DNA from 3 places in the Mesorhizobium sp. CC13 genome. Region 2 is predicted to be linked to each of the others. Evidence: predicted binding sites of a transcription regulator. Region 2 holds the regulator's gene; each other region holds the start of a gene.
The links. Region 2 encodes PhoB, which activates phosphate uptake and scavenging genes when phosphate is short. Its sites were predicted from a motif close to TGTCATNNANCTGTCAT; they were not measured.
Positions count from the first base shown of each region.

Region 1: a site for PhoB is predicted at 3,754-3,770, ahead of phnC (phosphonate ABC transporter ATP-binding protein). Genes of this name have one in related genera too.
Region 3: a site for PhoB is predicted at 3,255-3,271, ahead of PV773_RS20345 (putative 2-aminoethylphosphonate ABC transporter substrate-binding protein). Genes of this name have one in related genera too.

Region 1 is NZ_JARDJI010000004.1:258,734-268,579, forward strand. It holds gene phnK (phosphonate C-P lyase system protein PhnK) at 1-649, shown strand, start outside; gene phnL (phosphonate C-P lyase system protein PhnL) at 652-1,359, shown strand; gene PV773_RS09150 (DapH/DapD/GlmU-related protein) at 1,356-1,973, shown strand; partial or broken gene PV773_RS09155 (acetyltransferase) at 2,133-2,249, shown strand; gene PV773_RS09160 (Tim44 domain-containing protein) at 2,526-3,527, opposite strand; gene phnC (phosphonate ABC transporter ATP-binding protein) at 3,854-4,696, shown strand; gene phnD (phosphonate ABC transporter substrate-binding protein) at 4,789-5,700, shown strand; gene phnE (phosphonate ABC transporter, permease protein PhnE) at 5,776-6,729, shown strand; gene phnE (phosphonate ABC transporter, permease protein PhnE) at 6,732-8,117, shown strand; gene PV773_RS09185 (DUF1045 domain-containing protein) at 8,223-8,930, shown strand; gene PV773_RS09190 (alpha-D-ribose 1-methylphosphonate 5-triphosphate diphosphatase) at 8,932-9,846, shown strand, end outside.
Region 2 is NZ_JARDJI010000016.1:65,203-75,048, reverse strand. It holds gene PV773_RS19200 (substrate-binding domain-containing protein) at 1-111, shown strand, start outside; gene pstC (phosphate ABC transporter permease subunit PstC) at 210-1,676, shown strand; gene pstA (phosphate ABC transporter permease PstA) at 1,673-2,989, shown strand; gene pstB (phosphate ABC transporter ATP-binding protein PstB) at 3,013-3,834, shown strand; gene phoU (phosphate signaling complex protein PhoU) at 3,873-4,577, shown strand; gene phoB (phosphate regulon transcriptional regulator PhoB) at 4,676-5,365, shown strand; gene PV773_RS19170 (hypothetical protein) at 5,723-6,067, shown strand; gene PV773_RS19165 (L,D-transpeptidase) at 6,338-7,141, shown strand; gene PV773_RS19160 (hypothetical protein) at 7,215-7,688, shown strand; gene PV773_RS19155 (hypothetical protein) at 7,685-8,407, shown strand; gene PV773_RS19150 (ROK family protein) at 8,440-9,681, opposite strand.
Region 3 is NZ_JARDJI010000018.1:77,285-87,130, reverse strand. It holds gene PV773_RS20355 (putative 2-aminoethylphosphonate ABC transporter permease subunit) at 1-813, opposite strand, end outside; gene PV773_RS20350 (putative 2-aminoethylphosphonate ABC transporter ATP-binding protein) at 815-1,975, opposite strand; gene PV773_RS20345 (putative 2-aminoethylphosphonate ABC transporter substrate-binding protein) at 2,050-3,072, opposite strand; gene PV773_RS20340 (DMT family transporter) at 3,338-4,177, opposite strand; gene phnY (phosphonoacetaldehyde dehydrogenase) at 4,339-5,796, opposite strand; gene phnA (phosphonoacetate hydrolase) at 6,035-7,291, opposite strand; gene PV773_RS20325 (2-aminoethylphosphonate--pyruvate transaminase) at 7,322-8,542, opposite strand; gene PV773_RS20320 (Na/Pi cotransporter family protein) at 8,676-9,846, opposite strand, start outside.

The DNA of each region.
Region 1 (9,846 bases), on a different contig from region 2:
GGGCAAGACCACCCTGCTCAACTGCCTGGCAACCCGCCTGCTGCCGACGTCGGGCACCGCCAGCTACCGCATGCGCGACGGCCAGTGGCGCGACCTCTACCGCATGAGCGAGGCCGAACGCCGCTTCCTGATGCGCACCGACTGGGGTTTTGTTCACCAGAACCCGGCCGACGGCCTGCGCATGACGGTTTCCGCCGGCGCCAATGTCGGCGAGCGGCTGATGGCCGTCGGCAACCGCCACTACGGCAACATCCGCGGAACCGCCATCGACTGGCTGTCCCGCGTCGAGATCGGCGAGGAGCGGATCGATGATGAACCTCGCGCCTTCTCCGGCGGCATGCGCCAGCGCCTGCAGATCGCCCGCAACCTCGTCACCGGCCCCAGGCTGGTGTTCATGGACGAGCCGACCGGCGGCCTCGACGTGTCGGTGCAGGCGCGCCTGCTCGACCTGTTGCGCGGGCTTGTGACCGATCTCGGCCTGGCTGCCATAATCGTCACCCACGACCTCGCCGTCGCCCGGCTCCTGTCGCAGCGCATGATGGTGATGAAGGACGGCCATGTCGTGGAAAGCGGTCTCACCGACCGCGTGCTCGACGACCCGCGCGCGCCCTACACCCAGCTCCTCGTTTCCTCGATCCTTCAGGTGTGACAATGGCAACGCCACTCATCGTCTCCGAGGTCGCCAAGGCCTTCACCATGCACCTGCGCGGCGGCATCCGGCTGCCCGTGGTCGCCAACGTCTCATTCTCGGTCCGCGCGGGCGAATGCGCCGTGCTCGGCGGCCCCTCGGGCGCCGGCAAGAGCTCGATCCTGAAGATGGTCTACGGCAACTACGGCGTCGACCAGGGCCAGATCATCGTCGAGCACCGCGGCCAGCTGGTCGATCTCGCCACCGCCAACCCGCGCACGGTGCTGGCGGTTCGCCGCGACACCATCGGCTATGTCAGCCAGTTCCTGCGCACGGTGCCGCGCGTTTCGGCGCTCGACGTCGTCGCCGAGCCGCTGCTCGCCCGCGGCACCGCCCGCGACGAGGCCAATGCCCGCGCCTCCGACCTGCTCGGCCGGCTGAACCTGCCCGAGCGCCTGTGGAGCCTGCCGCCGGCCACCTTCTCCGGCGGCGAGCAGCAACGCGTCAACATCGCCCGCGGCTTCATCACCGACCATCCGCTGCTCCTGCTCGACGAGCCGACGGCCTCGCTCGACGCCACCAACCGCGAGGTCGTGATCGGCCTGATCGAGGAGAAGAAGCTGAGGGGCACAGCCCTGCTCGGCATCTTCCACGATGCCGATGTGCGCGAGGCGGTCGCCGACCGCATCGTCGACGTCACCGCCTTCGCCGCCGGAAAGGTTGCAGCATGAGCCGCAAGCTGTCCGAACAGCCCTGGATCCATCCGACCGCCGAGGTGACGCAGTCGACACTCGGCCGCTGGACCGAGGTGTCCGAGCGCACCCGCATCGGCGAAAGCTCGCTCGGCGACTATTCCTACGTCATGCAGGACTGCAGCCTGTGGTGCACCACGGTGGGCAAGTTCGCCAACATCGCAGCAAGCGTCCGCTGCAACGCCACCAATCACCCGACCTGGCGGCCGACGCTGCACCACTTCACCTACCGCGCCTCCGACTATTGGGAGGATGCCGAGCACGAGACCGAGTTCTTCGAATGGCGCCGCTCGAATGCAGTGACCATCGGCCACGATACCTGGCTCGGCCACGGCTCGACGGTGCTGCCCGGCATCACCGTCGGCGACGGTGCGGCGGTCGGCTCGGGCGCCGTCGTCACCAAGGACGTCGCACCCTACACCATCGTCGCCGGCGTGCCGGCCAAGCCGCTGCGCGAGCGCTTCGACCGCAGGACGGCGGAGCGTTTCCAGGCGCTGGCTTGGTGGGACTGGGATCATGCCAGGCTACGGACGGCGCTCGATGACTTCCGCAATCTCTCGGCCGAAGAGTTCCTCGAGAAGCACGGCGGGTAACTTAAGTTCCTGCTGCCCCTCACCCTTACCCTCTCCCCGTGAAAGACGGGGAGAGGGAGGCGTCAACGTTGCGGACAGCCCCCTTCTCCCCGCCTGCGGGGAGAAGGTCCCGGCAGGGGGATGAGGGGCCAGGTCGCGGGTGCTCAGGTCTGCTGGATCGCCGAACGCTTCCAGGCGCTCGCCTGGTGGGACTGGGACCATGCCAGGCTGCGCACCGCGCTCGACGATTTTCGCAACCTCTCGGCGGAAGAATTTCTGGAAAAGCACGGCGGCTGACAGGGCAATCGCCGATACCCCCACCCCTACCCCCTCCCCACAAGGGGGAGGGGTACTTTGCCGCACCACCGTCCGGTGCCAAGACTTGGAGCTGCGGGCATCCTGACGAATGCAATGCCGCCGCTCCGGCTGTTCTTCTTGGCCGCATTCGCGACGCCAGACACGACCGTCTGGCTGCAAAATGCTGTCGATGATTTTGGCCGGCGACGGCGGAGAATTTGTCCCCCTCCCCCTTGTGGGGAGGGGCTAGGGGTGGGGGTACAAGTCGCCCAAGCCCTACGCCTGCTGGATCGCCGAGAGCTGCCAGTCGCCGCCGTTCTGGCGGACGAAGGTCCAGAGTTCGGTCGTCTCCGTCGGCTCGTTCTCATCGCCGTCCACCAGAGCGCCGGTCGTCCGGTTGCGGGTCACGTCGATCGACTGATAGTTGAGCGCGGCCGTCGCATAGTCGCGGTCGCCCTCGTTCCACGCCTCGGCGATGTCGGCCTGCAGCAGCTGCACGTCGGTCACGTCGTTGCGCACGCCGTCCTGGGCGTTCTCGGCCAGTTCCTCGGAGAGGTACGAAACCATCTCCGGCGTCAGCAGCCGGCGCAGCGCCTTGTGGTCTTCGCGGCCGAAGGCCTCCTGCACCTCGGTCAGCATGCGCTGGAAGGTGTCCAGGTCGCCCTGGTTGACCTCGATCTCCCTCGTCGCCCGCTGCTGCGCGGCCGAGCCCAGCCCGCCGCCGATGTTGGGGATGTTGAAGGCGCGCTTGCCCTCCTCGCGCGGTGCAGCGTCGCGATAGTTGAAGTTGCCGCCGCCGGCCGGGCCGCCGGCCATTGCCGGGCCGGAGTTGCGCGCCGGCTGCGAGCGGAACAGGCGTAAGGCCAGCCAGATGGCGCCGCCGATGAGCAGCACCTGCAAGAGCATGCCGAACATGCCGGCGAGACCGCCGAAGCCCTGGCCGAGCAGCATGCCGATCAGGCCACCCATAAGCAGGCCGCCCAGCATCGAGCGGCCGAAGCCGTTCATGAAGCCGGGCCGCTGCGGCTGCATGGCCGTGCCCGGCCGCGCGGCGCTGTTCGGCGTCGCCTGGCCGGTGTTCGGCGTCATCGACCGCTCGGTGGGCGCGGTCGGCTGCGGCGCGGTGCGCGTCGGCGGCGCCGACTGGAAGGTGCGCGTGCCGCGGCTGCCGAAGCTGCCGTTGCGGCGGGCATCGGCCTGGTCGACCGCGACCATGGAAAAGGCGAGGAACAGGCCCGCGAAAAGGGTGGCGAGGCGGGTCGTTCGGGACAGTTTCATCGGCGGATCCTCAAGTGACGTCGGCTCTCATATAATGACTAACAAACGTAGTGACAGGGTTGCCACTTCAAGTTTTTGCGAAGTCTCGGCGAATTCGACCAAAGCGTTGAAACGACTCTGCCTTTGCAGGCCGCGCCTCGCCGCCGACGGCGGCCGGACCGGCATCTCCGGCCGTCACCACGAGGCGCCTTCCCGGGCCGCATTTTTCCGCCGCGTCCCTGTGTCTCGTAACAGAACTGACATGATCCCGACATTTCAGCTTCATCTGATGGGTCTAGGCCGATCCCGGACAAGGGCGAAAAGCCCGCTGGGACAGGGAAGCCACGATGCTCGAAATCCGCAACGTCACGCGCCGCTTCGGCAAGAATGTCGCCGTGAACGGTGTCAACCTTCAGATCAAGCAGGGCCAGATGGTCGGCATCATCGGCCGTTCCGGCGCCGGCAAGTCGACCTTGCTCAAGACCATCAACCGCCTGATCGACCCCAGCGAGGGCTCGATCTCCTTCGACGGCACCGAAGTGTCGTCGCTGCGCGGTCCGCAGCTCCGCCGCTGGCAGCGCGACTGCGCCATGATCTTCCAGCAGTTCAACCTGGTGCCGCGCCTCGACGTGCTGACCAACGTGCTGCTCGGCCGCCTCAACCACCGCTCGACCGGGCTCAACCTGCTCGGCATCTTCTCCCGCGAGGAGCGCATCCGCGCGATCGCCGCCCTCGAGCGCCTCGACATCGCCCGCACCGCCCTGCAGCCGGCGGGCACGCTGTCGGGCGGCCAGCAGCAGCGCGTCGCCATCGCGCGCGCCCTGATGCAGGAACCCAAACTGATCCTCGCCGACGAGCCGATCGCCTCGCTCGACCCGCTCAACGCCAAGGTGGTGATGGACGCTCTCCAGGACATCAACCTGCGCGAGGGCATCACCGTCATCACCAACCTGCACACGCTCGACACCGCCCGCACCTACTGCAACCGCATCATCGGCATGCAGGGCGGCGCGGTCGTCTTCGACGGCGCGCCCGAGGATCTCACCATCGAGGCCGTCCGCCTCGTATACGGTGCCGACGCCGATGGCGCAGAGATTTCCGAAGCCATCACCTCGACCAGCATCCGCCCGGCCAAGGTCAGGGTTCCCGCATCCGCCGCCCCTCTCGAACCGGCATACGCCCCGGTCTGAGGCCATCAGCGGTCGTCTCGCCCGCGTCAAGGGCCGGCATTCAGCAACCGAAAATGACCCGGCATGCCGCCGGGCCGAACTGGAGACATGTGATGTTCAAGAAAGCACTTCTGGGTGCCGTTTCGCTCGCCGTGCTGGCGATCGGTTCGGCCCATGCCGCAGACCTCAAGGAATTCCGCATCGGCCTGATCGGCGGCGAAAACGAAGCCGACCGCCTGCGCAACTTCCAGTGCCTCGTCGACCAGCTGCCCAAGGCCATCGGCGTCGAGAAGGTGTCGCTGTTCCCGGCCGCCGACTATGACGGCACCATCCAGGGCCTGCTCGGCGGCACGCTCGACTACGCCGAGCTCGGCGCTTCGGGCTACGCCAAGATCTACCTGCAAAACAAGGACGCGGTCGAGCCGATCCTGACCACCGTCCAGACCGACGGCGCCACCGGCTACTATTCGATCATGGTCGCCAGGAAGGACTCGGGCATCACCAAGCTCGAAGACCTCAAGGGCAAGAAGCTCGGCTTCGCCGATCCGGACTCGACCTCGGGCTACCTGATCCCGGTCACCTCGCTGCCCAAGGACCTCGGCGGCACCGCCGTCAAGGACTACTTCGGCGAGACCGGCTTCGGCGGCGGCCATGAGAACCTCGTCCTCGAAGTGCTCAAGGGCACCTTCGACGCCGGCACCACCTTCGGCTCGGGCGTCGGCGAGTTCAAGGACGGCTACACCTCGGGCAACCTCAAGAAGATGGTCGACAAGGGCATCCTCGACATGGACGACCTAGTCGAGGTCTGGAAGTCGCCGCTGATCCCGAACGGCCCGATCGTCGTCCGCACCTCGCTCGACGCCGACATCAAGACCAAGTTCAAGGACTACATGATGAAGCTGCCGCAGACCGACCCGGCCTGCTTCTCGGCCATCCAGGGCGGCGACTTCAAGGGTTTCACCGAAGTCACGCCTGAGTTCTACCAGCCTGTGATCGACGCCCGTAAGGCGCAGATCGGCAGCTAAGCCGCACGGCGACACGGACGCGCCGCGCGAGCGCCGCGGCGCGTCCTTTTTCATCCGGGATCGGACGGAACCTTCATGACAATGCCCCTCACGGAAGCCGGCCTCGCGGTCGAGCGCCACTGGCGCGAACTCGCCAGCCGTCGCCGCCTGCACACCATCGGCGGCCTCATCCTGCTGTTCCTCGCCCTTTCCGGCTCGCTCTGGTTCGCCAACGACAGCAATGCCGGTAAATTCTTCGACCGGCTGCCGCATTTCTTCGACTTCGTCGACCAGCTGATACCGCGCGACGGCTTCGAGGTCTGGCGCGCCATGTTCGACCTGCCCTCGCCCTATGCCGACGGCAGCCTGAAGTTCGACTACCCCGAAGGCCGGGTCTATCTGATCGGCTCGGTCTACATGCCCGAATACGTCTACAAGATGCTGGAGACGATCAACATCGCGCTCGTCTCGACGCTGATCGGGTTCGCCTTCGGCTTCCTGCTCTGCTTCCTCGCTGCGTCCAACCTCGTCACCCAGCGCTGGCTGCGCTTCTTCGTCCGCCGCTTCCTCGAAATCCTGCGCGCCTTCCCCGAGATCGTCATCGCCGGCTTCTTCCTCGCCGTGCTCTCCATGGGCGCGATCCCGGCGATCATTGCGGTCTCCCTGCACACCGTCGGCGCGCTGGGAAAACTGTTCTTCGAAGTGGTCGAGAATGCCGACATGAAGGCCGATGAGGGCCTGCGCGCCGTCGGCGGCAACTGGCCCGAGCGCGTCTGGTTCGGCATCGTGCCGCAGGTCATGCCCAACTTCCTGAGCTACGCGCTGCTGCGCCTCGAGATCAACGTCCGCGCCTCGACCATCATCGGCGCCGTCGGCGGCGGCGGCATCGGCGAGGCGCTGCGCCTGTCGATCAGCCGCAACCACGAGGCCAAGACCATCGCCATCATCCTCCTCCTGTTCTGCACCATCGTCGCGGTCGACCAGTTCTCGGCCTGGCTGCGCAAGAAGCTGGTCGGCGAACAGGCCTTCGCCTTCGGTCGCGGAGAATAATCATGACCACCCTTTCCATGGCCGACATGCAGGCCATCGCCGGCCGCCATCCCGGCGTCTTCTCCGGCTCCTGGCGCAAGAGCCTGATCGGCTGGGCCATAGGCTGCGGCATCGTCGCCTACCTCGTCTTCGCCTGGTGGTTCTTCTCGGTCGGCACAGTCCTTGCCGGCGGCAACTGGGGCATCGCCGGCACCTACCTGGCCGACTGGGTGAGCTACGAGGTCCGGCCGCAGGTGAGCTTCAAGGACGGCCGCCTCGACGTCGGCTACCCGCGCTTCTCGTCCTACCGCGCCGACCGCCACCCCGACTGGCTCGACATCACCCGGCCGGCCGGCGCTGCAACCGCCGCCAACAAGGCTCCGGCCGACCGCGTCGTCGCCCATATCGGCTCGGGCACCGCAATCGACATCGCGCCCGAGCGTGTCGTCGTCACCCATGGCGGCGAAACGCTCGACGTGACCGTCACGCCGCGCCAGGGCATTGCGGTCGTCGGCGCCCTGCCCGCCTGGGCGGCGCAGAAGGCGCCAGGCGAGAAGATCGTCGCCGATTTCGGCTTCGCCGGCGGCGTCCAGATCGACGAGGACGACGTCAAGATCCGCCACCGCTTCCTCGGCTGGGAGAACTTCTTCTTCGACGCCAACTCGCCCTTCTGGGGCAAGCCCTTCGCCGAGGTCGCCTCGCTGGCCGTCTCCGGCGAACGGCTCGATCCGGGCATGTCGAATGCGGCACTTGCCTGGAACAACATCGTCAACAACGCCGAATGGCAGCATGGCGACGTCTGGCTGAAGCTTGCCCAGACCATCGTCATGGCCTTCGTCGGCACGCTGTTCGCCAGCCTGCTCGCCTTCCCGCTGGCCTTCATGGCCGCCCGCAACATCACCCGCAACCGCCTGGTCAACCAGGTCGCCAAGCGCTTCTTCGACTTCCTGCGCTCGGTCGACATGCTGATCTGGGCGCTGTTTTTCACCCGCGCCTTCGGCCCCGGCCCCATCGCCGGCATGTCGGCGATCTTCTTCACCGACACCGGCACCTTCGGCAAGCTCTACTCCGAGGCGCTGGAGAACATCGACGACAAGCAGCGCGAGGGCATGCGCTCGGTCGGCGCCTCGCCGGCCTCGGTGCAGCGCTACGGCGTGGTGCCGCAAGTGCTGCCGGTGCTCGTCAGCCAGTCGCTCTACTTCTGGGAATCGAACACCCGCTCGGCCACCATCATCGGCGCCGTCGGCGCCGGCGGCATCGGCCTCAAGCTGTGGGAAGCCATGCGCACCAATTCCGACTGGGAGAACGTCGCCTACATGGTGCTGCTGATCCTGGTCGTGGTGTTCATCTTCGACAATATTTCCACGGCGTTGCGCCACCGCCTGATCGGGGGCAAGTCCAGCCACTGAACTTTTTGGGCCGGCCCTTGCAAAGCCAAGAATGTCGGCCACTACTTCGTCAAACTGTCACGCAAATCATCTATCGGGCCTTCGTCTCCAAGGAAGAATCGCGCCATGCGCTACGCCATCTATTTCACGCCCGAGCATGACGATCCGCTGTGCCGCGTCGCGGCCGGCTGGCTCGGGCGCGATGCCTTCGGCGGCGCGGCCACGCCCGCAAAGGCCCATGGCGAACTGTCGGCGGCCGAGGTCGCCTTCCACACCGCGGCCGCCCGCCGCTACGGCTTCCATGCCACGCTGAAGGCGCCGTTCCGGCTTGCCGACGGCGTGAGCGAACAGATGCTGGTCGACGCCGTCGACGCCTTCGCGGCGCAAACCCTTCCCTTCGACATTCCGCGCCTGGAGCTCGCCCAGATCGACGGCTTCTTCGCCCTCGTCCCGACGGAGACCCCGCCCGAGCTCGACCGTTTCGCCGGCGACGTGGTCAGAGCCTTCGAGCCGCATCGCGCGCCGCTGACCGACGCCGAGCTCGCCCGCCGCAATCCCGACGCGCTCGGCCCGCAGGAGTGCCGCTACCTCAGCCAGTGGGGCTACCCTTACGTCTTCGACGCCTTCCGTTTCCACATGACCCTGACCGGTCGCGTCGCCTCCGAGGAGGTGCTGCGCGTCCGCGCCGCAATCGAACACTGCCTGGGCAACGTGCTCGACAGGCCGGTGTCCGTCGCCGGGCTCGCCGTCTTCGTCGAGCCGACCGCCGGTGCCCCCTTCGAGGTGCTGAGCTACCACGCTTTGGGCAGGCAAGCCGAAAGAAAGACCGCCTGAGATGACCGACCTTGTCCTGAAAAATGCCCGCATCGTCCTTGCCGACGAGGTGATCGACGGCACGATCGTCGTCCGCGACGGCAAGATCGCCGAAATCTCCAGCGGCCGGAGCGCCATCGGCGAGGACATGGGCGGCGACTTCGTCATCCCCGGCCTCGTCGAGCTCCACACCGACCATCTCGAAGGCCACTATGCGCCGCGCCCGCGCGTGCGCTGGAACCCCATCGCCGCCGTGCTCGCCCATGACGCCCAGGTGGCGTCCGCCGGCATCACCACCGTCTTCGACGCGCTGCGCGTCGGCATGGACGAGGATGCCGACATGACCGCCACCGACATGCGCAAGCTGGCCGACGCCATCGAGGACAGCGTACGCGCCGATCGCGTCCGCGCCGACCACTTCATCCACCTGCGCTGCGAGGTCTCGGCGCCCGACTGCCAGGACGGCTTCGCCTATTTCGACGGCGACGACCGGGTGAAGCTCGCCTCGCTGATGGACCATGCGCCGGGGCAGCGCCAGTTCGTCGATTTCGACACCTACGCCTATTACTACCAGCGCAAGCTCAAGCTCAACGACGTCGAGTTCAAGGCCTTTTGCGACAAGCGCATGGGCGACTCGGCCCGCAATTCGCGCCCCAACCGCGACGCGATTTCGACCGCCTGCCACGCGCGCGGCATCGTGCTCGCGAGCCATGACGACGCCACCGTCGCCCATGTCGACGAGGCGATCGCGCAAGGCATCCGCGTCGCCGAGTTCCCGACCACGGTCGAGGCCGCCGGCGCCTCGAAGGCCGCCGGCCTCGGCGTGCTGATGGGCGCGCCCAACGTCATGCGCGGCGCCTCGCATTCGGGCAACGTCTCGGCCCGCACGCTGGCCGAGCAGGGCCTGCTCGACATCCTGTCGTCGGACTACATCCCC
Region 2 (9,846 bases):
GACCAGATGGTCGGCCCGGAGAGCCCGCTCGCCGACTACGGCCTGGTTGCCGCGCCGGACGCCGAGCGCGCCGCGCAGCGCGAAGCCTTTGGCGCCGGCAAGACCATGTAATGAGCTGCCATGGGGCGCCGGAAAAAGCCGGCGCCCCATGGAATATTCTGCCCGCTGTCCCGTTCGGCATAGCGATCTGAATCCACCGAGGCTGGCCCATGTCCTTCCTGACCGTTTTCGCCATCGTGCTTGCCATAGGCCTGGCTGCGTTCGTGATCGGCCGGCAGCGGGCGGTCGCGCAGGACGACGGGACGGTGAAGCCGCATTCGCGGCCGCACTATCACGGCTGGTGGGCGTTCCTGACGGGCGTCGTGCCGGCGGTGATCTTCCTCGCCTCCTGGGGCGTGGGCGCCAACGCCTATCTCAACAGTTTCGTCCATTCCGCTCTTCCCGCCGACGTCGCCGACGGCACGGTGGCGCATGAAGACCTGGCCGCAGGGCTGGTGAAGAGCCTCGCCAGCGGGCTCAACCGCCTCGACGACAAGGAGCGGGTCGCGCTGCCCCAGACCTTCGCCGAACTGCAGCCGATGCTTTCGGCCAACGGCGTCGCGCTGGCCCCCGACACGCAGGACTACATGATCCCGATCGCGGTCGAGACCAACCGCACCGCCGACCGGCTGAACCTGATCTCCGCGATCGTTTCCATCGGCGTGGCGCTGATCGGCTCGGTCTACGGGCTGAGCAGGATCAGCCCGCGTACCCGGGCGCGCAACAACGTCGAACAGATCATGCTGGGCGGCCTGGTCGGGGCCTCCACCATCGCGATCGTGACCACGATCGGCATCGTGCTGTCGATGCTGTTCCAGACCATCGCCTTCTTCGAGAAGGTGTCGCCGATGAGCTTCTTCTTCGGCACGGTCTGGGATCCCCGCTTCGCCGCCGCCGGCTCCGGTGGCGCGGAGGGCCAGTTCGGCTTGATCCCGCTTCTCGCCGGCACGCTCTACATCGCCTTCGTGGCGCTCCTCGTCGCCGTGCCGATCGGGCTGATGTCGGCCGTCTACATGTCCGAATACGCCGCGCCCAAGGTACGCGCGCTGGTCAAGCCGGCGCTGGAGCTGCTGGCCGGCATCCCGACCATCGTCTACGGCATCTTCGCGCTGGTGGCCCTCGGGCCGTTCCTGCGCGACATCAGTGCTGCCCTTGCCGGCGGCACGCCCTTCATCCAGGCGCAGTCGATCCTGACCGCCGGCCTGGTGATGGGCGTCATGCTGATCCCGGTCGTCTCGTCGCTCTCCGACGACATCATAACGGCAGTGCCGCGCGCCCTGCGCGACGGCTCGCTGGGCCTCGGCGCCACGCGCTCCGAAACGATCAAGCGCGTCGTCCTGCCGGCCGCGTTGCCGGGCATCGTCGGCGCCATCCTGCTCACCGCCTCGCGCGCCATCGGCGAGACGATGATCGTGGTGCTGGCGGCCGGCGTGGCGGCCAACCTGACGCTCAACCCGTTCGAGGCGATGACGACCATCACGGTCAAGATCGTCAACCAGCTGACGGGCGACCTGGAGTTCAACACCCCGCAGACGCTCGTCGCCTTCGCGCTCGGCATCACGCTGTTCGCACTGACCTTGGTGATGAACATCGTCGCGCTCTACATCGTCCGGAAGTACCGGGAGCAGTACGAATGACCGATATTTCGCTCGACACGCTGACCAGTTCGACCGCGCCCGCGCGCCGCGACATCGGCCTCAGGAAGCGCTACGCCGCCGAACGCCGGTTCCGCCTCTACGGGGTGCTGGCGATCGCCGTCGGCCTGGCGTTCCTGGCGATCATGCTCGGCTCGATCGTAACCAAGGGCTACACCGCCTTCTGGCAGACGACGGTGACGCTGCCGATCAGCTTCGACGAAAAGATCATCGACCCCGACAACAAGCGGGCCACCGATCCGGACGTGCTGATCACGGCCAACTATCCGAAGCTCGCCGAGAACGCACTGATCGAAAAGCTCGGCATCGACCCGAAGGACCGCGCCACGGTGCGCAAGCTCAAGGGCTTCCTGTCCGAGGGCTCGCGGGTGCAGCTCCGCGCCATCGTGGCTGCCGACCCCTCGGTGATCGGCACCACGCGCAACGTCGACATCCTCGCCGCGGCGAACATGGACTCGGCCTATAAGGGCCAGATCGACCTCAGCGTGCCGGAGAGCCGCCGCAAGGTTTCGGACCAGCAGGTCGAGTGGATGAACAAGCTCGAGGCCGAAGGCGCCATGAGCGAGCATTTCAACACGGGCCTGTTCAGCTTCGGCGCCTCCAGCCGTCCCGAGAGTTCGGGCCTGGGCGTGGCCATCATCGGCTCGTTCTTCATGATGGGCATCGTGCTGCTGCTCGCCCTGCCCATCGGCGTCGCCGCCTCGATATATCTCGAGGAATTCGCCAAGAAGAACCGCTTCACCGACCTGATCGAGGTGAACATCAACAACCTCGCCGCGGTGCCGTCGATCGTCTTCGGCCTGCTCGGCCTCGCCGTGTTCATCAACTTCCTCGGCCTGCCGCGCTCGGCGTCCTTCGTCGGCGGCCTGGTGCTGACGCTGATGACGCTGCCGACGATCATCATCGCCACCCGCGCGGCGCTTGCCGCGGTGCCGCCGTCGATCCGCTCGGCCGCGCTCGGACTCGGCGCCTCGAAGATGCAGATGGTGTTCCAGCACGTGCTGCCGCTGGCTGCGCCCGGCATTCTGACCGGCACCATCATCGGCCTGGCGCGCGCGCTGGGCGAGACGGCGCCGCTGCTGCTCATCGGCATGGTGGCCTTCGTGGCCGACTATCCGAAAACCCCCTTCGACCCGGCGACGGCGCTGCCGGTGCAGATCTACATGTGGGCGAACGAGGCCGAACGCGCCTTCGTCGAGCGCATGTCGGGCGCCATCATCATCCTGCTGGTCTTCCTCATGGCCATGAACATCGTCGCCATCGTTCTCAGGCGGCGTTTCGAGCGGCGCTGGTAGGCGTGGACAAGGAGCACCCCTCTATGAACATCATGAGCGAGAAAACCCTCGAAAACGCGGTGAACGCCGAGATGAACAGACCCAACGAACTCATCAAGATGCGCGGCGACAATGTGACCGTGCACTACGGCGAGAAGCAGGCGCTCTTCGGCGTCGACCTGGACGTCCGCGAGAACCAGGTCACCGCGCTGATCGGGCCGTCGGGCTGCGGCAAGTCGACCTTCCTGCGCTGCCTCAACCGCATGAACGACACCATCGACAGCGCCCGCGTCGGTGGCAAGATCACCCTCGACAGCGAGGACATCTACGATCCCAAGATCGACGTCGTCGAGCTGCGCGCCCGCGTCGGCATGGTGTTCCAGAAGCCGAATCCGTTCCCGAAGACGATCTACGAGAACGTCGCCTACGGCCCGCGCATCCACGGCCTCGCCAAGTCCAAGGCCGATCTCGACCAGATCGTCGAGAAAAGCCTGCAGCGGGCGGCGCTCTGGAACGAGGTCAAGGACCGCCTGCACGAAGCCGGCACCGGCCTGTCCGGCGGCCAGCAGCAGCGCCTGTGCATCGCCCGCGCGATCGCGGTGTCGCCCGAAGTGATCCTGATGGACGAGCCGTGCTCGGCGCTCGATCCGATCGCCACCGCCAAGGTGGAGGAACTGATCGACGAACTGCGCGAGAACTTCACCATCGTCATCGTGACCCATTCGATGCAGCAGGCGGCGCGCGTGTCGCAGCGGACCGCGATGTTCCATCTCGGCTACCTGGTCGAGGAAGGCCCGACCGACAAGATGTTCACCAACCCCGACGACAAGCGGACGCAGGACTACATCACCGGCCGCTTCGGCTGAGTGGACGCCGCTCCGATCACAAAGACGAGGATACGATCATGGGCGAGCACACAGTCCGGTCCTTCGACGAGGAACTCCAGCACGTCGACCAGGTCATCCGCGACATGGGCGACCTGTCGGCCACGATGGTGGCGAACGCCATCCGCGCGCTGCTTTCGTCCGACCAGCCGCTGGCGCAGAACGTCATTGCCGACGACACCATCATGGACGCCAGGCAGCGCGATCTCGACAACAGCGCGATCACGCTGATCGCCAAGCGCCAGCCGATGGCCCAGGACCTGCGCGCCGTGGTCGGCGCGATCCGCATGGCGGGCGACCTCGAGCGCATCGGCGATCTCGCCAAGAACATCGCCAAGCGGGTGGGCGCGGTCGGCCAGTCGGCGATGCCGCGCAATCTGTCGCATTCGATCGACGCCATGGCGCAGCTGGTGCTCGGCCAGGTGCGCGGCGTGGTCGATCTCTATGTCGCGCGCGACGCCGAAGGCCTCAAGAACCTGCGCACCGACGACCAGAAGGTCGACGTACAATACACGGCCGTGTTCCGCGAGCTCCTGACCTACATGATGGAGGATCCGCGCAACATCACCGCCTGCACGCATCTCCTGTTCTGCGCCAAGAACCTCGAGCGCATCGGCGACCATGTCACCAACATCGCCGAGAACGCCTATTTCGTGGTCACCGGCACGCAGCTGCCGCTCAATCGGCCGAAGGTCGACGAAACCACGTCGCCCATGTCGGCCTGACGTCTTCCGCAACCGCATGCGTTTGGCGCGGGGGCGCTGCACAGGTTAAATCAGCGCATGGTCCGAACCGGGCCGTGCGCCAGGACAAGGTATAGGCGATGATCGCTCCCAAGGTCATGGTCGTCGAGGACGAAGAGCCCCTCGGCGTGCTGCTGCGCTACAACCTCGAGGCCGAAGGCTACCAGGTGGAAGTGGTGACGCGCGGCGACGAGGCCGAACTGCGGCTGCAGGAAAACGTGCCCGACCTTTTGGTGCTCGACTGGATGGTGCCGGCGCTTTCCGGCATCGAGCTCTGCCGCCGGCTGAGGATGCGCCCCGAGACCGAACGGCTGCCGATCATCATGCTGACGGCCCGCGGCGAGGAAAGCGACCGGGTGCGCGGGCTTTCCACCGGCGCCGACGACTATCTGGTGAAGCCGTTCTCGACGCCGGAGTTCATGGCGCGGGTGAAGGCGCTGCTGCGCCGCGCCAAGCCCGAGGTGCTGTCTTCGGTGCTCAAGGTCGGAGACATCGTGCTCGACCGCGAGTCGCACCGGGTCTATCGCAAGAAGAGCGAGATCAAGCTCGGGCCGACGGAGTTCCGCCTGCTCGAATTCATGATGCGCCATCCCGGCCGCGTGTTCTCGCGCAGCCAGCTGCTCGACAATGTCTGGGGCGAGACGATCTACATCGACGAGCGCACCGTCGACGTGCATGTCGGGCGCCTGCGCAAGGCCGTCAACAACGGCCGCATGCCGGACGTGATCCGCACCATCCGCGGCGCCGGCTACGCCATCCGGGAAGAATAGCTGCCGGCAAACGGCATCGCGCCGGCTGGACGATCAACCTGGCCAGTGTCCCAATGTCACAGGGGCCGCTGCGCGCTCGTAGCGTTCGCGACAGCCGGCGGCACCTGAGCTGTCGCGCCGATGCGTGGCGCCGCCATGCCGTTCCAGCATTTTGCGGCGCTCAAATCATTGCAGCCCAACGTGTTCGGTCTGGCGCTGTACAATACAAAGATTCCAGTTATGGGATGCTTGTATCGTCGATACAGGTTCCCAATCAGTAGCAAAGACAACCAGAATTTGTCTTGAGATGACAATTTATTGATTGCGGCAATACTCAAAATTGCCACTTTTCATGCTAGCTGGGACGCCGTGCGTAACTTGCTGTCGGCCATCTTCCTGGTGTTGGTCACCATTCTCAACGGACTGTCCCTCGAACGGGCAGCGGCCGAAGGCATGAACTTTTCTGCCGAGTTGCCGAGGGTGGCCGCGCAGGCGGAAATCACTGCCGTCGCCGACGAGTGCATGCCGTCCCCGGACCGCTGCACCGTCGAATTGTCCGCCGAAAGCCTCGCCAGCCTGCACTGCCTGGGCGAATGTCCTGCCTGGCTGACCCACGTCGAGCCTGCCGCGCCGTTCCGCGCCGCGGCTGTGATGCTGCTTCCAGACCTCCTGCTGCGCGTCGGGTCGACCGCATCGCTGTTGCGGCCGCCCATCGCTGCCTGATTTTCAACCGATCGCTCCTCGGTCCACGCCGACGAAGCCGTTCGAAGTCAGCTGCGAAGGGGAAGAGGATGACCTCCCGAACCCGCCCGTCGCCCGCACGCCTGCTCGTGGCAATCGCGCCGCGAAATGCCGGATCATCCCAAGCGCGCATGCGCCGTCATCGATCGGCTGATCGGTGCCGATGGTTGCATTCGCCTGATCACGACCGGGGCCGACCTCCCTGACCCCGCGTCGACCTGAATGAAAGAAATGAGTCCAGGAGACTGCCTAATGAACACAGACACAATAGAAACCAACGCCGCGGAGCCCGTCGCGGGAGACGGCCCGGCCCTGAGCCGCCGACGCTTCCTCACCGGTGCGGCGAGCCTGGGGACGCTTGTCGTGTCCGGCTGCGTCAGCACCCAGGAATCGGCCGCGCCGGTGGCAAAGGCACCGGTCGAACCGGCGCCGGTCGCCGACGCCAATGCCCTTGCGATGTACGGCCCGCTCCCGAACGAGCGGTTCCCCATTCCCGCGGTCGACCTGAAGAAGGTGCCGAGCCGCTACTATAGGCGGCAGGTCGACTATGCCACCGAAGAGCCGGTCGGAACGCTCGTCGTCGATACGGATAATTTCTACCTCTACCTCGTCCAGCCGGGCGGCAAGGCCATGCGCTACGGCGTCGGACTTGGCCGGGCCGGCTTCACCTGGGCGGGCAGGGGCCGTATCGGCTGGAAGCAGGAATGGCCGAAGTGGACGCCGCCGGACGAGATGATCTCGCGTCAGCCGAACCTCGCCCAGTGGAGCGCCGACCGGGGCGGCATGCCGCCCGGCCTGACGAACCCGCTGGGCGCGCGGGCCCTCTACGTCTTCCAGGGCAAGGTCGATACGCTCTACCGTGTCCACGGAACGCCGGAGTACTGGACCATCGGCAAGGCGGTTTCGAGCGGCTGCGTCCGCCTGATGAACCAGGACATCATCGATCTGTACGACCGGGTGCCCAGCCAGTCTCCCATACTCGTGCTGGGCGACCCGACCCAACCCCACACCCACGAGGTCGCCGGCGGCAGCGCGCCCGCCCCGCAGGCCGGCTGATACGACGGTCACCCCTGAGGTCCTCGCCGGGCGGCTGCGCATTGCCGCCCGGCAGACATGGAGCAGATCCGACATGAATACCCGCATCAGTGCCTTGGGGCGCGGAATCGCCATCGGTTCGCATGGACGCGCCATCCTGAAGGGCGCGGCCGCGGCCGCGTTGACCTTCGCCGCGCTCGGAACCGTTTCGGCGCTCTGGGACAATCCGTTCTTCGTCCGGATGACCGCCGTCGCGGGCTGGGAACTGCCCGCCCTGGTGGTCATGTCGGCGTTCTCGGGGCTCTACATCGCCGTTCGGCGCCCCGTCTGCTCGGTGCGCCGCGCGGGGATAGGCGGCGTGACGGGCTTCATCGGCATCGCCTGCCCGACCTGCAACAAGGTCCTCATGCTTCTGTTCGGGAGCGAATTCCTGCTGATGTGGTTCGACCCGATCCGCCCATTGATTTCCGCGCTCGGCATAGCGCTCCTCGCCATCGCTTCATGGCACGAGCTGCGCGCTCGTCGCGCGGATGCCGCTGACCCAACGCAACTGGAGTATCCCAAGTGACCGATATCCCCGCCGCTCCCGTCCGCGCCGGCCTCGTCCCTCTTGCCTGGCGCCGGATGCTGCTTCGCCATCTCGTCGTCATCGGCGTTTCGGCGGCGCTGATCTATGGATTTGCCGTCGTTCACGGGCAGTGGAGCCCGATGCACCGGTGGAACCGCGCCTTCGCGGACGCTTCGCTGGCGCTCCTGGTGATCACCATGTCGATCGGGCCAGGGGCGCGCCTGTGGCCGGCGTTGCTGCGGGCGGTTGCCTATCGGCGCGAAACCGGAATCTACGCGACGCTTCTGGCGGCCGTGCATACGGTCATCATCCTCGGCGGCTGGGTCGAGTGGGATTTCGCGCGGCTTTTCGGCTACGAAATCATCCCGCAGACGGGCGAGTACGTGATGTTCCAGCAGGGCTTCGGGCTTGCCAACCTGATCGGCATTGCCGCGCTGGCCTACGCGCTCATGCTCATGTTCACCTCGAACGACCGGTCGATCCGCCTGCTCGGGACTTCGGTCTGGAAGTTCCTGCAGAACGGCGCAACGGTGCTGTGGGGGCTCGCCCTGGTGCACACGGCCTACTTCCTGTTCATGCACTTCCTGAGCTTCCATCGCCCGACGCCCGAGCCGAACCCGCTGCAGTGGCCCTTCGTGGCGGCGATACTGTCGGTGCTCTTGCTGCGTGCCGCGGCCTTTGTTTCGACCTGGGGCAAGAAAAGGAACAGTTCGAGGTGATGGCCGTCCAGCGCCTGACCGGGCAGGGACGGTCAGGCGACGCCCGCCTGGGCACGGCGAAGGGCCGTGCCGGGTGCGAAGATCTCGTCGTCGACATAGAGCAGGGCGCGCATCATGCAGCCTTCGCGGATGAGCGGCACCTCGTTGGGCATGGTGTCGAAGGAGATCGCCCTGGAGTGGGTGCCGCCCGCCGTCTTGGCGATCGCGGACCGCACATATGGCTCCATGACATCGAAGGCGGTGGCGCCGACGCCGACGAAGGCAAGCGGGGCGGGGTCGAAGAGCGCGAACATGGAGCCGAGGCCGAAGCCGATCGCCTCGCCCGCCTTGCGGAAGGCTTCCCGCTCCGGGCCGTCATGGTCGCGGGCGGCATCGGCCAGGGCGATGATGTCCTCGTCCGAGAGGTCGGCGAGCGGTTCGGCGTTCTCGTCGCCGAGCCTGGCGTTGCGCCAGATCGCGTAGTTGCCGGCATAGGCCTCGATGCAGCCGCGCCGGCCGCAGCGGCAGAGCGCGCCGTCGGGGCGGTGGATCATGTGGCCGAACTCCGCGCCCGAGGACTGGGTGCCGGTGAAGAGCTCGCCCTTGACGACCAGCCCCATGCCGATGCCGTGCGAGAGCAGGATGGCGATGAAGTCGTCGCGATAGCGCGAGGGGTCGCGCCAGCGCAGCGCCTCAGCGATCATGTTGCAGTCGTTCTCGACCGTCACCGGCACGCCGAATTCCTGCTCCAGCCGGTCGGCGAAGGGAATGTCGTCGTGCGGCGTGATGGGCGACCACAGGAGCTTGCGGGAGCCCGAATCGGTGACGCCCTGGACGGCCACGGCGATGCGCAGCACCGTGCCCGCGGCCTCGCCGCAACGTTCGGTCAGCCTGCGCACCATGCCGATGCACTCCTCGACCAGGGCTTCGGCCTGCATGCGCTGGGTGACGAGGCGGCGGGTCTCGGCGACGATGGTGTTGCCGGCATAGTCGATGACGGCGGCCGAAAGGCTGTTGAGCGAGAGCACCACCGCCACGATGGTCGCGGCGCCGGGATCGAGCGCCAGGCCGACCTGGGGCCTGCCGCGCTTCAGGAGCGCGGGCTCGCTACCCTTCGATTCCGCCAGGATGCCTTCGGCGATGAGGTCGGAGGAAATGGTGGAGATGGTCGAATGGCTGAGGCCGGTGGTCGCCGCGATCTCGGTGCGCGACGGCTGGCCGGCGCGGCGCACCGCGGAAATGACCATGGCGCGGTTGCGCTTCCTGAGATCGTCGTGACGAATTCCGACCGACATGAGTTCGCTTCCTCCCGGCGAAGAGTCGCCATGGTGACCGGAGGGCAGGCTGACTCTCACGCATTATTGATTGTGACAGAAGCCAAACCAAATGTCTTTATTTATTTCGTGATCCGAAAAAAATAGGGAGGCCAGTTGAAAGGCGGTTGACACCGGTCGACCGTT
Region 3 (9,846 bases), on a different contig from region 2:
ATGCGGGAAGGCAAAGAAGATCGAGCCGACGACGATGCCCAATGGGCCGTAGATCGAGGCCCCCATCAGCAGGTCCCTGAGCATGCCCTGGTTGCCGAAGAGATAGATCAGGGCGATGCCGGGCAACAGCGACGGCACCAGGATCGGCACCATGGCGACGAGCTTGAAGGCATCCTTGAAGCGCATGCAGCTGCGGTTCAGCGCATAGGCGAAACCGAAGGCCAGACCCACCGTGACGACGGTGCTGATCAGGGCGATGAAGACCGAGTTCTCGATCGATCGGAACAGCGTCGGCGTCGAGAAATAGGCGGCGTAGTTTTCAAGGCCGAGCGCGCGCGACGGCCGCAGCATCACGCGGCGAAAATCGTTGGAGGTAAACTCCTGCCACTCCGTGCCGGACTGCGGCTTGAGGCCGATCAGGTAGGTGGCGTCGGACGTGGTGCCGCGGATCTTGTATTTCACCGGGCTGCGGAAGCTGAAGTCCGGGAAGAGCGCTGTCGCCTGCAGGCGACCGTCCGCATTGGTGGCAAGCTTGGCCGGCGGCAGGGCGTTGAGCTTCTCGTTCAACGCGGCGGCCGTGATCGCCTCGCCCCAGTTGCCGTCCTTGTCGCTGACCTGGAGCTCGAAAGTGGCGAGGTTGAAGCTGTAGGTCGAGAACGACTTGGACAGCATGATCGCCAGCGGTGCTGCCAGCGCCACCACGAGGTAGAGCGCGATCACCACCATCAGGCCGCGCTTGATCAGTTCGTCGCGGTCGAGTCTCAAGCGGAGTGCGCGGCCGACGGGCAGGGCGGTGTCGATTGCCATCGCCATGTCAGGCGCCCCTGGGGTAGATCAGCAGCCGTTCGGCCGGCAGCTCGACCGTCAGCGCCCCGCCCTGCACCAGCGACAGGCGGCGCGCGGCGTTGATGGAGAAGTCGGCGATCAGCGTCTCGTTGCCCAGCGCATGGCCATGCAGGCGGGTGCGCCAGAACGAACCCAGGAATTCCATTTCGCTGATGGTGACGTCGATGGCGTTGGCGGCAGCACCGTTGGCGAGCGAGCCCGCGGCGTGAGGGATGACGTCCTCCGGACGGATCGCCGCGATGACGGGCGCGCCATCGTCGAAGCCATGCGGTGCGCAGTGGAAACTCGCGGCACCGAAGCCGACGGCGCCTTTGTCAGCCTTCGCCTGGAACTTGTTGGCCTCGCCGATGAAGTCGGCCACGAACAACGTCGCCGGGTGGCGGTAGATCTCGGTCGGCGTGCCGATCTGCTCGATGACGCCGTGGTTCATCACCACGATGCGATCGGCCATCGACAGCGCTTCCTCCTGGTCGTGGGTGACCATGATGGTGGTGACGCCGAGCTTGCGCTGCAGTTCCTTGATCTCGTGGCGCAAATGGGTGCGCACCTTGGCGTCGAGCGCCGACAGCGGCTCGTCGAGCAGCAGAAGGCCGGGTGAAATGGCAATGGCGCGGGCAAGCGCGATGCGCTGCTGCTGGCCGCCGGACAGCTGGGCCGGGTACTTGTTGCCCTGGTCGGGCAGACCGACGAGCTTGAGCAGCTCGTCCACGCGGGCCTCGATCTCGGGGCGCGGGCGCCTGGTGTTCTCGAGGCCGAAGGCGATGTTCCTGGCGATCGTCAGGTTGGGGAACAGCGCGTAGGACTGGAAGACGATGCCGTAGTCGCGCTGCGACGGCGGCAGCGTCGAGACGTCGCGTCCGCCCTGGTGGATCGAGCCGCGCGTCTGCAGGTCGAGGCCGGCGACGGCGCGCAGAAGTGTGGTCTTGCCGCAGCCCGACGGGCCGAGGAAGCAGATGAATTCGCCCTCGCTGATGTCGAGCGAAATATCCTTCAGCGCATGGAAGTCGCCGAAGGCTTTCCAGACGTTTGCGATCTTGAGATAGGCTGGCTTCACGTTCTGGCTGGCGGCGGTCATGGCGCTCACTTCAGTCGGAATTCGCGGCTGCCCGGCGAGGGTTTCGTGTCTCATCGTAACCATCCGGCTTGGGGGCAAGGGTGCGGGCGCAGCACGAGGCGGCGCCCGACTGTCGAGGTGGCGAAGTGTCAGCTCTTCGGCTCGGACTTCGAGTCGTAGCGCTTGGTCCATTCCTCGAGGATGGCATTGCGCTTGTTGGCCGCCCATTCGAAGTCGTTCTTGATCATCTTGGATTCGATGTCGGCGGGCAGGTGCGGCACCGGCTTGGCGACGCCGGGCATGGCGACGACCGCGTAGCCGACGTTGTACATCTCGTTGGCTTTCTTCGAGACCGACCAGTCGAGCAGCGTCTTGGCCGCTTCTTCCTTGGACGTGCCGGCGACGATGGCGGACGCTTCCATGTCCCAGCCGATGCCTTCCTCGGGAATGATGATGTCGATCGGCGCGCCGTCGGCCTTCGACTTGGCGGCGCGGAACTCGAAGGAGATGCCGATCACCGTCTCGCCGGCGGCCGCCATCTTGCACGGCTTGGAGCCGGAATGGGTGTAGGTGGCGACGTTCTGGTGCAAGCCGTCCATATAGGCCCAGCCGTCCTCTTCGCCGAACAGCTGCAGCCAGCTCGATACGTCGAGGTAGCCGGTGCCCGACGATGCGGGGTTCGGCATCACCACACGGCCCTTGTATTCGGGCTTGGTGAGGTCCTTCCAGCTCTTCGGCGCGGTCAGGCCGAGCTTCTGGCCCTCGACGGTGTTGAAGCAGATCGATGCCGCCCAGGCATCCATGCCGACCCAGCTGGGCGGGCTGTCGCTGTCGACGAAATTGGGCTTCAGCTGGTCGGCGCCCTTGGGCGCATAGGCTTCCAGCATGCCTTCCGCCTTGAGAACCAGAAGCGAGGTGGCGGCGAGGCCCCAGACCACGTCGGCCTGCGGGTTGTCCTTCTCGGCGAGCAGCTTGGCGGTGATGACGCCGGTCGAGTCGCGGATGAAGTTGAGCTTGATGTCGGGGTGGTCCTGGTTGAACGTCTCGGCGTAGCGCTTGAGGTCTTCGGCCTCGATGGCCGTGTAGACCGTGAGCTCGGTCTCCGCCCAGGCCGCCGATGACATGAGCATCGTCGCAAAGGCGGCAAGCGCGAAGGTTTTCTTCTGGTTCATTGAAATGGCTCCCATTTGAATCGCTTAGGCACGTTCTGATTGGGAGAGGTCCTGCCGGGTCGCGTTGTCAGCCTGTGCCCGTTTGCGCCTCGTCCATGGTCGATAGTGGGAACGGGGGGTCAATAAGTAAAATCTATTCTTTTTATGATCTGGTAGGCTGAGCTTATGCGATGCACAGGGTTGCGACAGGCGAGTGACAGGGCCGCCGCATGCATGCGCAGCAGTGCTGAAATTCGCACCGGAGGCGCGAAAATACGTCGGGCTGTCAGCCTGAGAAGGCGAGCGCGATCACTCCGCAGGCGACGATCACAGCCGAGACGATGCGCGCCAGCCAGGGCCTTTCGCCAAAGACGAACAGGCCGATGAGGGCGGCGATGATGACGCTGGACTCGCGCACCGCCGATACCGCACCCAGCGGCGCGATGGTCTTGGCGTAAATCACCAGGCCATAAGCGGTGACCGCTCCGAGGCCGCCGATGAAACCCAGCAGGACCGTCTTTCGGTCGATGCTGAGCGGATCGTGGCGCCGCCGGAACAGAACGAACAGTGTCACCGGGAATTCGAGCAGGAACAGCCAGCCCATGTAGCCGAACGGGCTGTCGGACAGGCGCACGCCGATGCCGTCGACGACCGAGTAGGAGGCGATCAGCACGCCGTTGATCGCCGCTGCTCCTACCGCACGCGGATCGGCGTTCGCGGCCCCCCGCTGGAAAGCGAGAAAGGCGATGCCGAAGGTAATGCTCGCAAGCCCGGCCCAGCCCAGCGGCGGCAAGGTTTCGCCGATCAGCACATAGGCGCCGAACGCGACGAGGGCAGGGGCGAGGCCACGGGCGATCGGATAGACCTGGCTGAGGTCGCCCAGCCGATAGGACTGGAACAGAAAGACGTAATAGCCGTAGTGAATGATGGTCGAGAGGAAGATGTAGAGCCAGCTTGCCGGAGAAGGCGGCGTGGCGAACAGTACCAGCGCAACCCCCAGCGTGGCATGGGTCGCAGACACGGCGGCAAGCACGATAGCGCGGTCGGTCGCCGCCTTGACGACGGCGTTCCAGCTCGCATGCAGGAAGGCCGCCACCAGCACGATGGTGAGTGCGAAACCGGACATGCGATCAGGCTTTCGCAGAGGGCAGTCGAAGAAGGGAAGAGGGCGACATGCCAGTCGGAGACGCCCTGACAGTCCGCATCAACATTTCCCCTCCACGCAAATGAGGGAGCGCAAGGCCCCCTCATCGAACTCATCTGATTTGCCGGCTCAAGACAAGTGGCTCAAGCCCAGGGCAAAGAGAAGGTCTTGACGTTGGTGAAGCTTTTCATCGCTTCGATGACGCCTTCCTTGTAGCCGTTGCCAGAGTCCTTGATCCCGCCAAATGGCGACATCTCGATGCGATATCCGGGGACTTCCCAGATATTCACGGTGCCGACTTGCAGGCCGGCGATGTATTTCTGCATGCGGCGGAAGTCGTTGGTGCAGACGCCCGACGACAGGCCGAAGGCGGTGGAGTTGGAGAGCGCGATCAGCTCGTCGTCATTGTCTGGCGCGCGCACGATCGGGATGATCGGGCCGAAGGTCTCCTCCATGACCAGTTCCGAGGTGTGCGGCACGCGGTCGACGACGATCGGCGGCAGCAGGGCACCCTTGCGGCCGGGGTCATAAAGCACTTCCGCGCCCTGCTCGGCGGCCATGTAGACGCGCTTTTCGAAGAGGGTCGCGGCCTTTTCGTGCACCACGGTGCCGAGGTCGGTCGAGCGGTCCATCGGGTCGCCGAACCTGAGCTTCTTCGCCCGCTCGAGCACCATCGGCACGAAGCGGTCGGCGACGCTCTCCTGGCACAGGATGCGCTTGACCGCCGTGCAGCGCTGGCCGGAGTTCTTGGTGGCACCGGCAACGGCGAGATCGGCCGCCTTGGCGAGGTCGTCGTCGGAGAGATCGTTGAGGATGATCAGCGGGTCGTTTCCGCCGAGCTCCAGCACCTGGCGCTTGTAGCCGGCGGTGCGGGCGATCAGCTTGCCCACCGGCACGCCGCCGGTGAAGGTGATCAGCTCGATGTTGTCGTTGGTGATCATCTCGGCGCCGATGTCGGCGGGCATGCCGGTGACGACCGACAGCATCTCCGGCGGCAGGCCGGCCTCGTAGAGGATGTCGGCCAGGATCAGCGCCGTCATCGGCGTGAGCTCCGTCGGCTTCACCACCACGCAGTTGTTGGTGGCAATCGCCGGCGCCACCTTGTGGGCAACCATGTTGAGCGGGTGGTTGAACGGCGTGATCGCCGAGATCGCCCTGAGCGGCTCGCGCGTGGTGAAGATCTTGCGCGCCTTGCCGTGCGGGGTCAGGTCGCAGGAGAAGATCTGGCCGTCGTCCTGGATGCACATCTGCGCCGACAGCGTGAACACGTCATAGGCGCGGCCGACCTCGTAGAGGGAGTCGGCCTTGGAGATGCCGAGTTCCAGCGTGATGACGTCGGAGATCTCCTCCTTGCGCGCGGCCAGGGCTTCTGCGGTGCGGAACAGGATCTGCTGGCGCTCGTAGCGCGTCAGCTTCGGCTTGTAGTTGGCCGCGATCTCGAAGGCCTGGCGGGCGTGCTCGGCACGCCCCGCCGGCACCGTGCCGATGACGGCATCGGTGTAGGGATAGTGGACGTTGACGACGCCCTCGGCATCGACCTTGCGTCCGGCGATGCGCATCGGCTCGTGTCGGACTTTTATGGAAGTTTCGATTTTGGTCATTGGTTCTGCTCCAGCGGGTCGGCGGGCACGGTGGCACAAGAAGCGGTCGACCCCCACTCCGGCCCTTCGGGCCACCTCTCCCCCGTTCGACGGGGGAGAGGAACGCTGCCCGTCAACTCGGCGCAGGCCTCTGCGCGACAGTATGTCGGACAACGAACGTCCGGCGCCTTTCCTCTCCCCCGTCGAGCGGGGGAGAGGTGCCGAGCGTAGCGAGGCGGAGTGGGGGTCGACATGAAGGTCAGGCCAGCGCTGCCGCCATGGCGGCGTAGTAGAACGCATCGAAGTTGCGCAGGACCGGCTCGTTCGGCAGCGTCGGCAGCTTGCGGTTGACGATGAACGGAACCGCCTGCTCGGTCAGCCCGCCATGCGAGCGCAGCGGCTCGTTGAGGGCGGCGAGGTCATGGCGATGCTCGCTGGTGCCGATCGTCTTGTTCTCCGAGGACACCAGCACGATATCGCCGATGCGGTCGGAGGGCAGTTCGAAGCGTTCGCAGGCGGTGGCGTTGTCGATGACCACATCGATGCCGTCGATGGCGGCGAGGCGCTTCATGATGTCGGCCTGGTCGGCGCCCTCGGGCAGGTAGGCGGTGGCGAACGAGCCCAGCGCGCCGTGATGGACGACGTAGGGGTCGGTGATCGGCAGGATGACGCGGGCGGCGTCCTTGCCCAGCCACTCATCGAGCACGTCCTGGACATAGACCACGTCGGGCGAACCGTCGGCCTTGTGCTTGGGCTTCATGCCGTGGTCGGCGGTGATCACGATGGCGGCACCCAGCGCGTCGAATTCGCCGAGATACTTGTCGAACATCTCGTAGAAGGCGTTGGCCTGCGGCACCCCGGGCGCATATTTGTGCTGCACGTAGTCAGTGGTGGTCAGGTACATCACGTCGGGACGGAATTCCTTGAGCAGCTTGACGCCGGCGGCAAAGACGAACTCCGACAGTTCGGCCGAATAGACTTCCGGCACCGGCTTGCCGAGCCAGGCGGAGGCATTGTCGATACCGTGTTCGGCCTTGGTCGAAACGTCAGACTTCTCCGACGAGAAGCAGATGGCGCGGCCTTCGTCGAACTTCAGGCCGCTGCCGAGAAGGGCGCGCAGCTTGTCCTTGGCGGTGACGACCGCAACCCGAGCGCCGGCGTCGTAGAAGGCCTGGAAGACGGTCGGCGCGCGCAGGAAGCGCGGATCGTTCATCATCACTTCCTTGCCGGTCTCGCGCTCGTAGAGATAGTTGCCGCAGATGCCGTGGACTGCAGGCGGACGGCCGGTGGCGATCGACAGATTGTTCGGGTTGGTGAAGCTCGGGATGACCGAGTGGGCGGTACGCTCGGTGCCCTTGGCGCGGACCTTCACCAGGTTCGGCATCAGGCCAGCCTTGATCGCCTCGTCGAGATAGGCCGGCTCGCAGCCGTCGAGGCAGATGGCAATCGCCGGCACGCGCGGCCACTCGTAGCTGCGGCCGTTGGCGCTGACGTTGATCGTGGTCATCTTGTTCATGGAGGAAGGTCCTTTGTAATCTTCTTGTTGTCAGGCGGCGAGCTTGGCGCGCTCGGCGATTGCGGCGGCAGGCGGAGCAGCCGTATCGACGCCCATTTCACGCAGCGACTGGCCGGCGGCGTCGACCACCTTGCGCATGACGTGTTCGTCCATCCGCCCGATGCAACCGACGCGGAAGCTGTCCACCACCGTCAGCTTACCCGGATAAATGATGAAGCCCTTTTCCTTCATCAGCTCGTAGAAGCGGTCGAAGGCGAAGTCCGGATGGGCCGGGCAGAAGAAGGTGACGATGATCGGCGACAGCCAGCGGTCCTTGAGCAGCGTCTCGAAGCCGAGTTCGCGCATGCCTGCCACCATCACGTCGCGATTGCGGATGTAGCGAGCGCCTCGGCCGGCGACGCCGCCTTCTGCCTCATGCTGGCGCAGCGCCTCGAGGAAGGCGGCAACCACATGCGTCGGCGGCGTGTAGCGCCACTGGCCGGTCTTGTTCATGTGCGCCCACTGGGCGTGAACGTCGAGGCTGAGCGAATGGCTGCGGCCCTTGGCGGCTTCGAGCTCGCTCTTGCGGGCGATGATGAAGCCGAAGCCGGGCACACCTTCGATGCACTTGTTGGCGGAGGACACCATCGCCTCGTAGCGGATATCGCTGACGTTGAGCGGGATGGCGCCGAAGGCGCTCATCGAGTCGACCAGGAACTTGCGACCCTTGGCGTAGACCACCTCGGAAATCTCGGCGACCGGGTTGAGGATGCCGGAGCTGGTTTCGCAGTGGACCAGGACGACGTGGGTGATGGCAGGGTCTGCGTCCAGCGCCTTGGCAACCTCGTCGCCGCGCGGCGGCATGTAGTCGCCCTTGTCGATGGCGACATGGTCGCGGCCGAGATAGCCAAGCGTCTGGACGATGCGCTGGCCATAGGCGCCGTTGACCAGCACCAGCGCCTTGCCGTCACGCGGCACGAAGGAGCCGAGCATCGCTTCCACGGCGAAAGTGCCCGAGCCCTGCATCGGCACGCAGTCGAACTCGTTGTTGGCGTCGCCGAGCATGGCGAGCAGGCGCTGGCGCATCTCCGCCGTCATCGCCCGGAAGTCGCCGTCCCATGAGCCCCAATCGCGCAGCATCGCCTGCTTGACGGCATAGGAGGTGGTCAGCGGCCCGGGGGTGAGCAGGTAGGGCTCGCCCAATGCCGGAGCAGGGAAGGGGGCCGGAGCAGGGAAGGGGGCCGGAGCCGCAAGCTTATGTTCGGACAGCATTTTCGTCTCCTCGCCGTCATCCTGAAATTGCCTATGGCTCACCTTGGAATCCCCTGATCCATATGTACAATCGTTATTTCGTATCCAATGATAAGTCTGAGTGATGATGTTCGAATGACAGTCGCGAATCCGCTCAGGCTGTCTTGGCAAGCCGGCTTTCGAGCAGGTCGCCGCTCTGGGTCAGGATCGGATAGGCGACCGAGACCAGCAGCGAATTGAACTCCTTCAGCGCCCGCACAGCTTCGAGGTGGATGTCGCTGGTCTCGATGCTTTGCGGCGTGCCCGACTGCAGCCGCTTGAGGTGGCGTTCGTGGCTGTCACGCTCCAACTTGCGCATGCGTTCCTTCTCCACCACCAGCTGGCGAGCCGCCTCGAGGTCACCTGAAACAAGCACGTTCATGGCGATCTGCATGTTGGCCAGCACCTGGTCGTGCAGGGCTGTCAGCTCCGACCAGCCTTCGCGCGAGAAACTCAGCCTCTTGTCGCTCTTCTCCTCGGCCAGCACCAGGAGGTTTTTGGCGATGATGTCGCCGGCATGTTCGAGATTGATGGCGAGGTCGGTGAGCTCGATGCCGCGTCGCGCCTCGTCCTGGCTCATCGTGCCGCGATTGACCTCGGCGATGTAGAGCTTGATGTCGGTGTGGGCGCGGTTGACCTCCTCGTCGAGCCGGCGCAGCTGCGCCACGCGCGCCTTGTCGCCGCTCTCGAACAGCTCCATCACGGGCCGCAGCATGATCTCCACCGTCTCGGCCATGCGCAGCACCTCGCGGGTAGCGCTGGCGAGCGCGACGCTCGGCATCTTGATGACGGTGCGGTCGAGCGCGCTCTTGCGGCGCGACATCAGGTCGAATGCCTCCCCGCCCGCCGGTGCATCGGGCAGGATCAGCCGCGCCAGCCTTTCCATCGCCGTGGTGAAGGGCAGGCAGGCGACCAGCAGCGCAAGGTTGAAGGCGAGGTGCAGGTTGACGACCTGGCGCGCAGCATTCTCGCCGAACCATGACATCGGCAAGTTTGCGACCTGCAGGCCGAGCAGGATCACGACGGCAGCCGTCGCCCGGAAGATCAGGTTGCCGAGCGGGACGCGCCGCGCCTCGATTGCCTGGCCGCGGGTCAGCCCGACGGCGACAAGCCCGGCGCCGAGATTGACGCCGAGGATCATCGGCAACGCGACCTCGGCCGGCAGCACGCCCTGGGCCGCCATCGACATGAACAAAAGCACCGAGGCGACGCTGGAGTGGATCAGCCAGGTGAACAGGGCTGCGGCGCCGAAGGCCGTCACCGGATCGCCGCGCAGATAGTCGACC